2 regions of the Neobacillus sp. SM06 genome follow, and region 1 is predicted to be linked to the other one. Evidence: riboswitches for the same ligand, from Rfam matches in the RefSeq annotation. Region 1 holds a riboswitch; the other holds the start of a gene.
What was found. Region 1 has a riboswitch for thiamine pyrophosphate ahead of thiT (energy-coupled thiamine transporter ThiT). Riboswitches for the same ligand answer to the same signal wherever they lie in the genome.
Positions count from the first base shown of each region.

Region 2: it holds a riboswitch for thiamine pyrophosphate, as region 1 does, so the genes downstream of both, thiW (energy coupling factor transporter S component ThiW) here and thiT (energy-coupled thiamine transporter ThiT) in region 1, are expected to answer to the same signal.

Region 1 covers NZ_JBNWEO010000013.1:544,182-549,518, reverse strand. Annotated here, with positions in the region: gene ACQYAD_RS07790 (GNAT family N-acetyltransferase) at 99-653, opposite strand; gene ACQYAD_RS07785 (histidine kinase N-terminal domain-containing protein) at 782-1,933, opposite strand; TPP riboswitch at 2,257-2,364, shown strand; gene thiT (energy-coupled thiamine transporter ThiT) at 2,680-3,255, shown strand; gene ACQYAD_RS07775 (FeoA family protein) at 3,420-3,644, shown strand; gene feoB (ferrous iron transport protein B) at 3,644-5,337, shown strand, end outside.
Region 2 covers NZ_JBNWEO010000009.1:69,905-75,241, reverse strand. Annotated here, with positions in the region: gene gatB (Asp-tRNA(Asn)/Glu-tRNA(Gln) amidotransferase subunit GatB) at 1-789, opposite strand, end outside; gene gatA (Asp-tRNA(Asn)/Glu-tRNA(Gln) amidotransferase subunit GatA) at 803-2,260, opposite strand; gene gatC (Asp-tRNA(Asn)/Glu-tRNA(Gln) amidotransferase subunit GatC) at 2,273-2,566, opposite strand; gene thiW (energy coupling factor transporter S component ThiW) at 2,725-3,237, opposite strand; TPP riboswitch at 3,293-3,406, opposite strand; gene ACQYAD_RS02880 (YueI family protein) at 3,445-3,879, opposite strand; gene ACQYAD_RS02875 (hypothetical protein) at 3,967-4,290, opposite strand; gene aceA (isocitrate lyase) at 4,665-5,337, opposite strand, start outside.

The DNA of each region.
Region 1 (5,337 bases):
GCCGGCACGGCAGCGGAGATACCATTCAAATCGTCTGTATGAAAAACTGCGCGATTGGCTACTTTTATTGTAGCGTTCTTTTTTTGAAAAATCAAAAGCTATGCTGGTGAAATGCGATTCCATTCCCGCGCCAGCATGCTGTAGATCATGATATCATGAAACCCGCTTGCTAATTGCTCACCGTCACGGATTTTTCCTTCTTTGCCAAACCCGAGCCTTTCGGGGATTGCCCGGCTCCTTTTGTTTTTCTCACCGCAGCGAATTTCAACGCGGTTTAATCCTAAATCATGAAAGGCGTAGTTCAGCAGGGCTTGAACGGATCTTGTCATAATTCCATGGCCTTCTGCCTGTTTGGCAAGGTAATAGCCAATGCTCGTTTGCAAATTATGCCAATCGATTTGATGCAGGCCAATTGAGCCAACCAGTTCGCCATTATAAAGAATGCCTGCATTAAATCCGTTATTTTCTGCAAATTGGCGCAGCCAGATGGGAATGACCGCTTCGTATTGAAAAGGGGAATCCATTGTATCCACCCATGGCAGCCATTTGCGCAAATGCTCGCGATTTTCATTGACAAGCTGGTATAGTTTTAGGGAATCCTGAAGCTGAAATAGTTTTAGTTCAATTTCCTGATCCACTTTTAAAGTAAACATCCTTTTACACTCCCAATTGTTGAATCGTTCTGTTTCAATATATGGAAAATGCGCCGGCGAAGATGGTTGTCAATAGAAAAAAAGAAAAACCCGTTTCCTTTAAGGCCGGGTAAAAAAATAGCTTTTTATTATGTATGGCGTTCATTTTCTGCTTTTGGGCCAGCAATTGGGAGTTTAATCGAAAAGGTGGTTTTCGCCGGATTGGATCGGCAAGACAAACTGCCTTTGTGCTTTTCGATAATTTCTTTGCAAACAAACAAACCAAGCCCTGTTCCAAGTTTTTTCGTTGTAAAAAAAGGTTCAAAGATCGTGTTTTGTAATTCTTGCGGGATCATCGGCCCATTATTGGTGACATCGATGGTGATGAAGGAGTGATCCTCCATGTAGCTGTGTATTTCAATCGTCGGGTTTTCTTTGCGATGGTGCCCGAGTACATCAATTGCATTGAAAATGATGTTAATAAATACTTGGCGGATTTCGTCCGCATAGCCTTGCAGCGAAATGTCTTCGGATAATTCTTTAACAACTTTCACCTTGCCATCCAAAATGCTAGGATAAAGGAAATTCAACACTTCTTCAATCAATTGGTTCAATTCAAAAACGACTTTCTCCTTGCCAATCAGTTCTTTTTTTGAAAGGAGCAAAAATTGCGAAATTCGAAAATTTAATTGCTCCAATTCACCGGAAATGATGTCCAAATACCGCATATTCGGGTAATCGGCCTTCAGAAGTTGGATAAACCCCTGGATCGATGTAAGCGGGTTGCGAAACTCATGGATAAAGCTGGAGGTCATTTGCCCCAATAGAGTGAGACGATCCTGATGGGTCGAATCAATAAACTGTGTTTTCTCTTCAATTATTTTGTCCTTCGCTTCCGCATAATGGGAAACAGCGTGATAAAGAAATTGATCGAAAAAGGAGTTGATCAGATTGATCGATTCCTGAACTTCTTCCCATGCCAGCTCAGCATTGCTTAAATACCTGAAAAAGGTTGTTCGGCCAATGTTGACATTGTAGACAAATTCTCCAATGTTGATATTGGCTTTTACTCGTTCCTCGGCTATTTTTAGCGCCAGCTCCCTAATCAGCTCGGTATAATCTTGCTCATCTGATTCAAGTGTATGGAGAAGCAAATTGAAAAAAGCAACAGCATTCTCCGGAACTTTTTCTCTAAAAGGATCGTCATTTGATAGAATATTGGCTCCGCTCCAATCTGAAAGCAGCATTGATTTTTGTTCCTCCAAAAATCGCACCATATGTATTTTTGTACTCGTTTGCATTTTATGGTTCCCCCTATAGCAGTTACAAACCTTGCTTAAACAAATAATTCGCTCATTATACAAAAAATCCTTTTTCCTATCCCAAAAATCATATGTGGAAAAATTTTCATCCTGTTGCACGTTGAGTAAAGAAGATTCAGTAATGACGAGAAAGAAATTGTATGCCTCTATGCTGCTCAAAATAGGAGACCCGCAAGGAATTTCTACGAGCACATATCCAATCCTTATGGGTCGTTAGTAAGCTGTTAAGACCTCTGCTTTTTTGTGCTTGTCATTGTATCTGAATGGAAAAAGTAGTATAGTCGAATTGGAAAAAGAAAGAATCGTTCCACAAGGGGAGCTGCGGCAAAGCGGCTGAGAGTGAACAGTTGTGTTCTGACCCTTTGAACCTGTTAGGTAACGCCAGCGCAGGAATGTGGTTTGCTTGAAAAAGCAATGCAGGCATTTTGGCGCCTGCATTGTTTTTTGCTAACCAGAAATTTATATCCATAAATTCTGAACGCACGACGGGCAGGATGCCCTAGTCAGGCGAAGGCACAGGACGTGCCGTTTTGAGCGTGACGACGGGCAGGGATGCCCTAGTCAGGCGAAAGGCACAGGACGTGCCGTTTTGAGCGTGACGACGGGCAACTACACCTCATGAACCGCCAATGGCTCGCTTTCTTTAGGATCTGTTAAACGAACACAGCTTTTTGAATTTTTTTGCCGTTGCTTCAGCTCCCGAAAATAAAAGGGGGAAAAGAAAAATGGTTCAGGTAAAAAGCAATACATTATTTTTGGTCGAGGTTGCAGTATTTGCTGCGTTAGCGTACATCCTTGACTTGGTAAGCGCATTTGTTTTTTCAAGGATTTGGCCGCAGGGGGGATCCGTATCGATCGCTATGGTGCCAATTTTTCTGATGGCGTATCGATGGGGAATAAAAGGCGGTGTTTTAACGGGATTTTTACTCGGACTCTTGCAATTTATTTTAGGGTTTTCACAAATTTATACGATTTTGCAAGGTTTTATTGATTATTTTCTTGCATTTACGGGAGTCGGACTTGCGGGCATGTTTGCTTCAAAAGTGAAAGCTGGAGTAAACAAACAGCAAAAAGGAAAATGGATGATGTACGCAGCGATTGGCGCGTTTTGGGGAAGTTTTGTTCGCTTTGTCATGCATTTTATTTCAGGCATTTCCTTTTTTGGCTCCTATGCGCCAAAAGGTCAGCCCGTCGCCTTGTATTCGCTCATCTACAATGGTACATACATGCTCCCAAGCTATATACTCAGCACCATCACCGTTATTCTTGTCATCAATGCCGCACCAAAGCGAATAATCTAACATCAAAAAAACAAAGAGCAGACGCTTTTTCTTTTTTTTCGATTATTTATATGTTTTTTCAAACTTTTGTCACAATGTGGGTGCGCTGTCTGGTGTTGAAAAATGATAAAATATACATTAGAAAGAGAATCATTCTCAATTACCTTCTCAAAAGGATGATCGAAATGCTTGGAGAGTTAAAAACAGGGGAAAGAGGAAAAATTATTAACTTATCACAGGTGAGCCGCTTGGTTCAAAAGCGGTTGCTTGACCTTGGATTTACCGAGAGTTCTGAAGTTTGTGTGAAATGCATTATGCCTTTTGGCGGCCCGATAATGATTGAATCATGCGGACAGTGCATTGGTATTCGCCGCAAAGAGGCAGATCGAATCGAAGTGGAGAGGTTATAATGGATGTCGCTCTAATTGGGAATCCGAATACGGGGAAAACATCATTGTTTAATCATTTAACAGGTTCTTATGAATATGTTGGAAACTGGAGCGGTGTAACGGTTGAAAAAAAGGTTGGTATCTTAAAAAACAATAGCGGAAAATTGATTGATTTGCCTGGTGTTTACACACTTAACCCGCTTTCGAAAGATGAAGGGGTTGTAACTTCCTTTTTTTTAAACGAAGCAGCCGACCGTTTTTTAAATATTTTGGATGCATCACAATTAGAAAGAAACTTGCATTTGACAATTCAATTACTGGAGTTTGAAAGGCCGATGCTTGTTGGCTTGAACATGGTGGATGTTGCCAAAAAACGCGGCATTCACATTGATGTTGATAAATTGTCGAAAATGATCGGTGCCCCGGTGGTGCCAGTAGTGGCAAGAAGCGGGAAAGGCTGTGACCAGCTTGTTCAGATGATCACCACTGAAACGGCCACTTCCAAGCAAAAAAATTTAGTTTATTATGGGAAGGAAATCGAAGAAGCTGTTTCCATGTTGGCAACACTTATTGGAGAAAAAGTAAGCCATTCCTATCGATGGCTGACATTGCAATGGCTGGAAGGAAACCAGTACGTGAAAAATTTTTTGTATCGGAGTGCCCCTGCTGAAAAGCTCGATGCCATCTTTGATCGTGTTGAAAATCGGATCATTCAGAAAAATGATACGAAGTCGATACCCCATTTTATTTATAACAAGCGAAAAGAAGTAATCGAAAAGATTTTAGCTGAAGCGGTTCAGAAAGAAAATGCGAAGATTCCATTAACCGAAAAGATCGATGCCATTGTGACGAACCGCTATCTAGGCATGCCGATTTTTTTACTGTTCATGTATTTGATGTTCATGCTTACATTTGATTGGCTTGGAACACCGCTGTCTGATGCACTTGATGCGTTTTTGACAGGACCGGTAACCGCTGGAGTAGAAAAGATGTTAACGATTGTCCAAGCATCTGAATTTATCCATGCCTTGATCATTCAAGGACTGGTAGCCGGTGTCGGCGGGGTGCTTGTTTTTGCCCCGCAAATTTTTATTCTGTTTTTCTTTATCTCGTTGTTGGAAGACTCAGGCTATATGGCGCGTGTAGCACTTGTAATGGACCGGATCATGGAAGGGGTCGGTTTGAATGGCAAAGCGTTTATCCCAATGATCATTGGCTTTGGCTGTAATGTCCCGGGGATTATGGCTGCCCGTACAATCGAAACCCCAAAAGAGCGTCTTTTAACGATTTTATTAACACCGTTAATGTCCTGTTCGGCAAGACTACCTGTCTATGCACTGTTTGTTGGCGCCTTTTTTGCGGGACAAAAGGCTGCGATTGTATTAAGTCTTTATGTAATCGGGATCTTCGTAGCCTTTGTTTTGGCGAAACTCTTTTCTTCCACTCTTTTAAAAACGGAAACTTCCTTGTTTGTCATTGAACTTCCTCCATATCGAATGCCGCAATTTCAATCGCTGTGGCGCAGTACATGGGATAAAGGGAAAGGGTTTATCCGCAAGGCTGGAACATTTATTTTTGCCGGATCCGTGTTCATTTGGCTGCTCTCATATGTGGGCCCGTCCGGTTTCAATGTTGAGATGAATAACAGCTATTTAGCCGCAATTAGCAATCGTATTGCACCGCTTTTGAAACCGCTCGGCTTCGGCACATGGCA
Region 2 (5,337 bases), on a different contig from region 1:
CCCTTCCTTTACCCGCATCAGAATGGTCGTGTTTGTTGCTTCATCATAGCGGCGCGTTTCCTGCTCAATCACACCGCCGGCAGCAACAACTTCCCGCTGCCGCTTTTCTTCATATTCAAGCCCTTTGCGGACAAAGTTAAACGAGTTTAAATTTTTTAATTCCGTTTTTGTACCAAACTCTTTTTGCCCGACAGGACGAATGGAAATATTGGCATCACATCGCAATGAGCCTTCTTCCATTTTACAGTCCGAAACGCCTGTGTACTGGATGATGGACTTTAATTTTTCCAAATAGGCGTAGGCTTCGTCCGGCGTGCGAATATCCGGTTCAGAGACGATTTCGACGAGAGGCGTCCCCTGTCGGTTATAATCGACAAGCGAATAGCCTTGGCCATGGTTCAGTTTGCCGGCGTCCTCTTCTAGATGAATCCGGGTAATTCCGATCTTTTTCGTATAGCCGTTCACTTCAATTTCAATCCAGCCGTGTTCGCCAATTGGTTTGTCAAATTGCGATATTTGATAAGCTTTTGGGTTATCCGGATAAAAATAATTCTTGCGGTCAAACTTCGTGTGCGTTGCGATCTGGCAGTTTAATGCCATCGCCGCTTTCATCCCATAGTCGACAGCTTTTTTGTTCAAAACCGGCAGGACGCCCGGATAGCCTAAATCGACGACATTTGTATTGGTATTCGGCTCCGCTCCAAATTGATTTGGACTGGAGGAAAAAATTTTTGAAGCTGTTTTTAACTCAACATGGACTTCTAGTCCGATCACTGTTTCAAATTCCATCTTCCTTCACCCCCTATAATACCGGCTTTTGTTTATAGTAGTCTGTTGCTTGTTCAAATGCATGGGCAACACGGTACACGGTCGCCTCATCGAAATGCTTGCCAATGATTTGCAACCCAAGCGGCAGCCCGCCATCAAAACCGCACGGCACCGAAATCGCCGGCACGCCAGCCAAGTTGACTGGAATCGTCAAAATATCGTTTGCATACATGGTCAATGGATCGGCAATTTTTTCGCCAATTTTAAATGCTGGCGTCGGCGTCGTAGGGCCAATGATCACATCGTAGTTTTCAAAAACCGTCTCAAAATCCTGTTTAATCAATGTACGCACTTTTTGCGCTTTTTTATAGTAAGCATCATAATAACCTGAGCTAAGTGCAAATGTTCCGAGCATGATCCGACGCTTGACTTCATCGCCCAAGCCTTCTGCACGTGTGTTTTTATACAAATCGATTAACGTCTCGGCATTCGGTGTCCGGTAGCCGTAGCGCACCCCGTCAAAGCGCGACAGGTTTGCGGATGCCTCGGATGAAGACAGCAAATAATAGGTTGCCAGCGCATATTTCGAGTGTGGCAGCGATACCTCTTCCCACACAGCGCCTTGCTTTTCGAGCACTCGTAACGCTGCTAAAACCGACTGGCGGACGGCATCGGTAACACCTTCGCCAAGGTACTCTTTCGGTACGGCAATTTTCAAACCTTTACAATTACCCGTTAAGGATTCGACAAAATTTGGCACCTCGACATTGGCTGAGGTTGAATCCATTGGATCCACGCCGGAAATTGCTTGTAAAAGATACGCATTATCCTCGACCGTTCTCGTAATCGGACCGATTTGATCTAATGATGACGCAAATGCCACCAAGCCAAAGCGGGAAACCCGGCCATATGTCGGTTTAAGCCCAACAACACCGCAAAAGGCAGCTGGCTGGCGAATCGAACCGCCAGTATCCGATCCTAGTGAAAACAAAACTTCCCCTGCTGCAACCGAAGCGGCTGAACCACCGGAAGAACCGCCTGGCACGGTTTCAAGATTCCATGGATTGCGCGTTTTTTTATAAGCGGAATTTTCATTGGATGAGCCCATCGCAAACTCGTCCATGTTTAATTTGCCAATGGTGATCGTCTCTGCAGACTGCAATTTTTGTACAACTGTTGCATCATAAATCGGCTGAAAATTTTCAAGGATTTTGCTGGCACAAGTTGTCCGGAGGTCTTTTGTGACAATATTATCCTTTAGCCCGATCGGCATGCCGAATAGCAACCCTTTATGCTCGTCCGTTACCAGCTTTTGATCAAAACGGTTTGCAGCAGCCCTTGCCCGCTCTTCATCCAATGTTAAAAATGCCTGTACTTGATCGTCCACTTCACGAATGCGCTTATACGACTCATCAACCAAATCCGTTACGGTTAATTCTTTTTTATGTAAAAATTGATGCAGTTCTGCGACTTTGTTATCAAAAATACTCACCTGTTCTCCTCCTTACTCGCCTAAAATCGCCGGCACTTTGATCTGACCATCCTGGTGCTCCGGCGCATTTTTCAACACTTGTTCACGCGGCAGTCCCGGCTTCGGATTATCTTCACGCAGCACATTTTTCATATCAAGGACATGCGAAGTCGGCTCGACGTTCTCAGTATCGAGTTCATTTAACTGCTCTGCAAAGGTAATAATCGCATCGAGCTGTTTTGTAAATTTTTCTGTCTCTTCTTCAGTGATCGCTAGTCTCGCAAGATTGGCGACATGCTTCACCTGCTCCGCTGATATACGGGTCATTTTTTATTACCTCCGTTCAAATTGCAATCATGGTTTATTTATTGATGATACCAAATATTTCTGTATTCTCGCAATGGCTGTGCCGATTTAAGCAACATTGAAAACGTTGTCAATTTCAGAAAATTTTATTAAAAAAAGCTGATGAATTTCTTCACCAGCTAATTTTTGCTTTGGTTTGCGCTTAACACCCGGATGACGCCTTTATTTTTCATTAATATGGCGAGAAGAATCAGACCAATGGCCGCACCTGCGAGTGAACTGAAGATAAACATCGGAATAAAACCAAAAAGGGTGGCCTGGTTGCCAAGCAGCAAGGTGGCAATTGGAAAGCTGGCCATCGCCCCAAGAATCCCTGTCCCGACGACTTCTCCAAAAAAGGCCAAGTAGAGTTTGTTTGTTTTGCTATACAGAATTGCAGCCAGTACCGCGCCAATCATGCTTCCCGGAAAAGCAAAGACGGAACCGGTGCCCATCATGTTGCGAATCAGCGAGATGCCAAATGCCTCCGCAAGAGCGTAATAAGGTCCAAGAATAACGGCTGATAAAACGTTAATTAAGCTTTGCATCGGGAAAAGCTTTGTAACCCCGAGTGGGATATACAACAAGTTGCTCGTCAGCGTTCCCAAAGCAATCAGCATCGCCGTTACGGTAAGTTTCTGTGTTTTTCGCATAAAAAACCCCTCAATCGCAAGCACTGGGGGATATTACTGAGCAGAAGTTCGCATGAATGGTTTCCATACACTTCCCTACGCTGGTACAAACCAGATCAGGTTTTAAGGGTAAAAGACATTTCGGGTCTTACTCTCAGCCGGCCGCTTTCCGGATCCCCCAGTGCTATCGTATTTTTGCTTTCATTATACTCCATGTTTCAACAAATTTCAGCCTCGTTTAAAAAGTTTTGCCAAAAACGATGGTGACTTTGCTTTGGTTTGTGATGTGGAGTTTGTTTTTCCTAGATAAATTTCCTCTTTGTCAATTGCATGATCCACTGCCAGAACAAGCCCAATCTCGGTGTCATGCTCCTTATTTGTCACAATTGTATAGGAGGCTTTACATTTTTTCGCAATCTTCACGTATTTTGATAAATCGCGATATGGAAGGGTACCGTTTAATAAAAGGTGTGCAGTAGGATTTTCTTTTAATAGCTGGCCAATTTGCGGGTAAACGTCTTGCTCCCTCACCTGGTTTTTCTTCAGAACAGCAAGAACCCGCTCCCTTAACGTTCCGAGAAATTGCCGTCTTTCTTCCGGCTTTATTTCCTTCGTACCGTAAATTCCCTGCTGCAAAACTTCCTCTACTGTCGGTTTTTTCAAAAATATCAACTCCAACGATGTGATTTACCTATTATTATGTATGATTCTATTTTAAAAAAAGTGCTGTCAAAAGGAAATCGAACAGTTTCATGAGAATTCGACGCGTTTGGAGCGGAATTCGACGTCTTTGCGGGCGGATTCGACGCGGTTGAAGCGGAATTCAACGTCTTTGGGGGCGGATTCGACGCGTTTGGAGCGGAATTCGACGTCTTTGCGGGCGGATTCGACGCGTTTGAAGCGGAATTCAACGTCTTTGGGGGCGGATTCGACGCGTTTTAAGTGGAATTCGACGTCTTTGGGGGCGGATTCGACGCGGTTGGAGCGGAATTCAACGTCTTTGGGGGCGGATTCGACGCGTTTTAAGTGGAATTCGACGTCTTTGGGGGCGGATTCGACGCGATTGGAGCGCAATTCGACGTCTTTGGGAGCGGATTCGACGCGGTTGGAGCAGAATTCAACGTCTTTTGGAGCGGATTCGACGCGATTGAAGTGGAATTCGACGTCTTTGGGAGCGCGATTCGACGCGGTTGTGGCGGAATTCGACGCATTTGGGGGCGGATTCGACGCGTTTTAAGTGGAATTCGACGTCTTTGTCGAATAGGCTAAGCTATTCCGCCGTTATTTTGTTTTTTCCGCCTAACTGGTGCGGAATTCCGCCTTCAGTTTGCTTTTTTCCGCCGATGCGGCCCCGAATTCCGCCTTCACGCCAACTAGCCACCATAACATTACCTTTTCCGATGGCTAAAAACCTTCCCCGCACACGAGGGAAGGTTTTGAAAATCGAATTATTTCGCTCCGGTAAATTGGGCTTCTTCGGTCGAACCTTTCAAAGCGGTTGTTGAAGACGTTCCGCCCGTAACAATCATGGAAACCTGGTCAAAGTAGCCTGTTCCAACCTCGCGCTGGTGTCTGGTTGCACTGTAACCGTACTGCTCGCTGGCAAATTCAGCCTGCTGCAGTTCAGAGTATGCCGCCATGCCGCGCTCTTTGTAGTCGCGGGCAAGCTCAAACATGCTGTGGTTCAAGGCATGGAAACCGGCAAGTGTAACAAATTGGAATTTATAACCCATCTTGCCAAGCTCTTTTTGGAAATTGGCAATCGTTTCTTCATCTAATTTCTTTTTCCAGTTGAACGATGGTGAACAGTTATAGGCGAGCAGTTTTTCCGGGAATTTCTCATGAATTGCCTCAGCAAAACGGCGAGCTTCCTCAACATTCGGTTCAGAAGTTTCACACCAGATCAGGTCAGCATATGGAGCATAGGCCAATCCGCGGGCAATCGCCTGTTCAATGCCGGACTTTGTTCGGAAAAATCCTTCAGAAGTCCGCTCGCCAGTAATAAACGGGGCATCATATGGATCAACATCACTTGTAATCAAATCGGCGGCATTCGCGTCCGTCCGGGCAACCAATACAGTCTGCGTACCCATTACATCAGCAGCAAGGCGGGCTGCAATT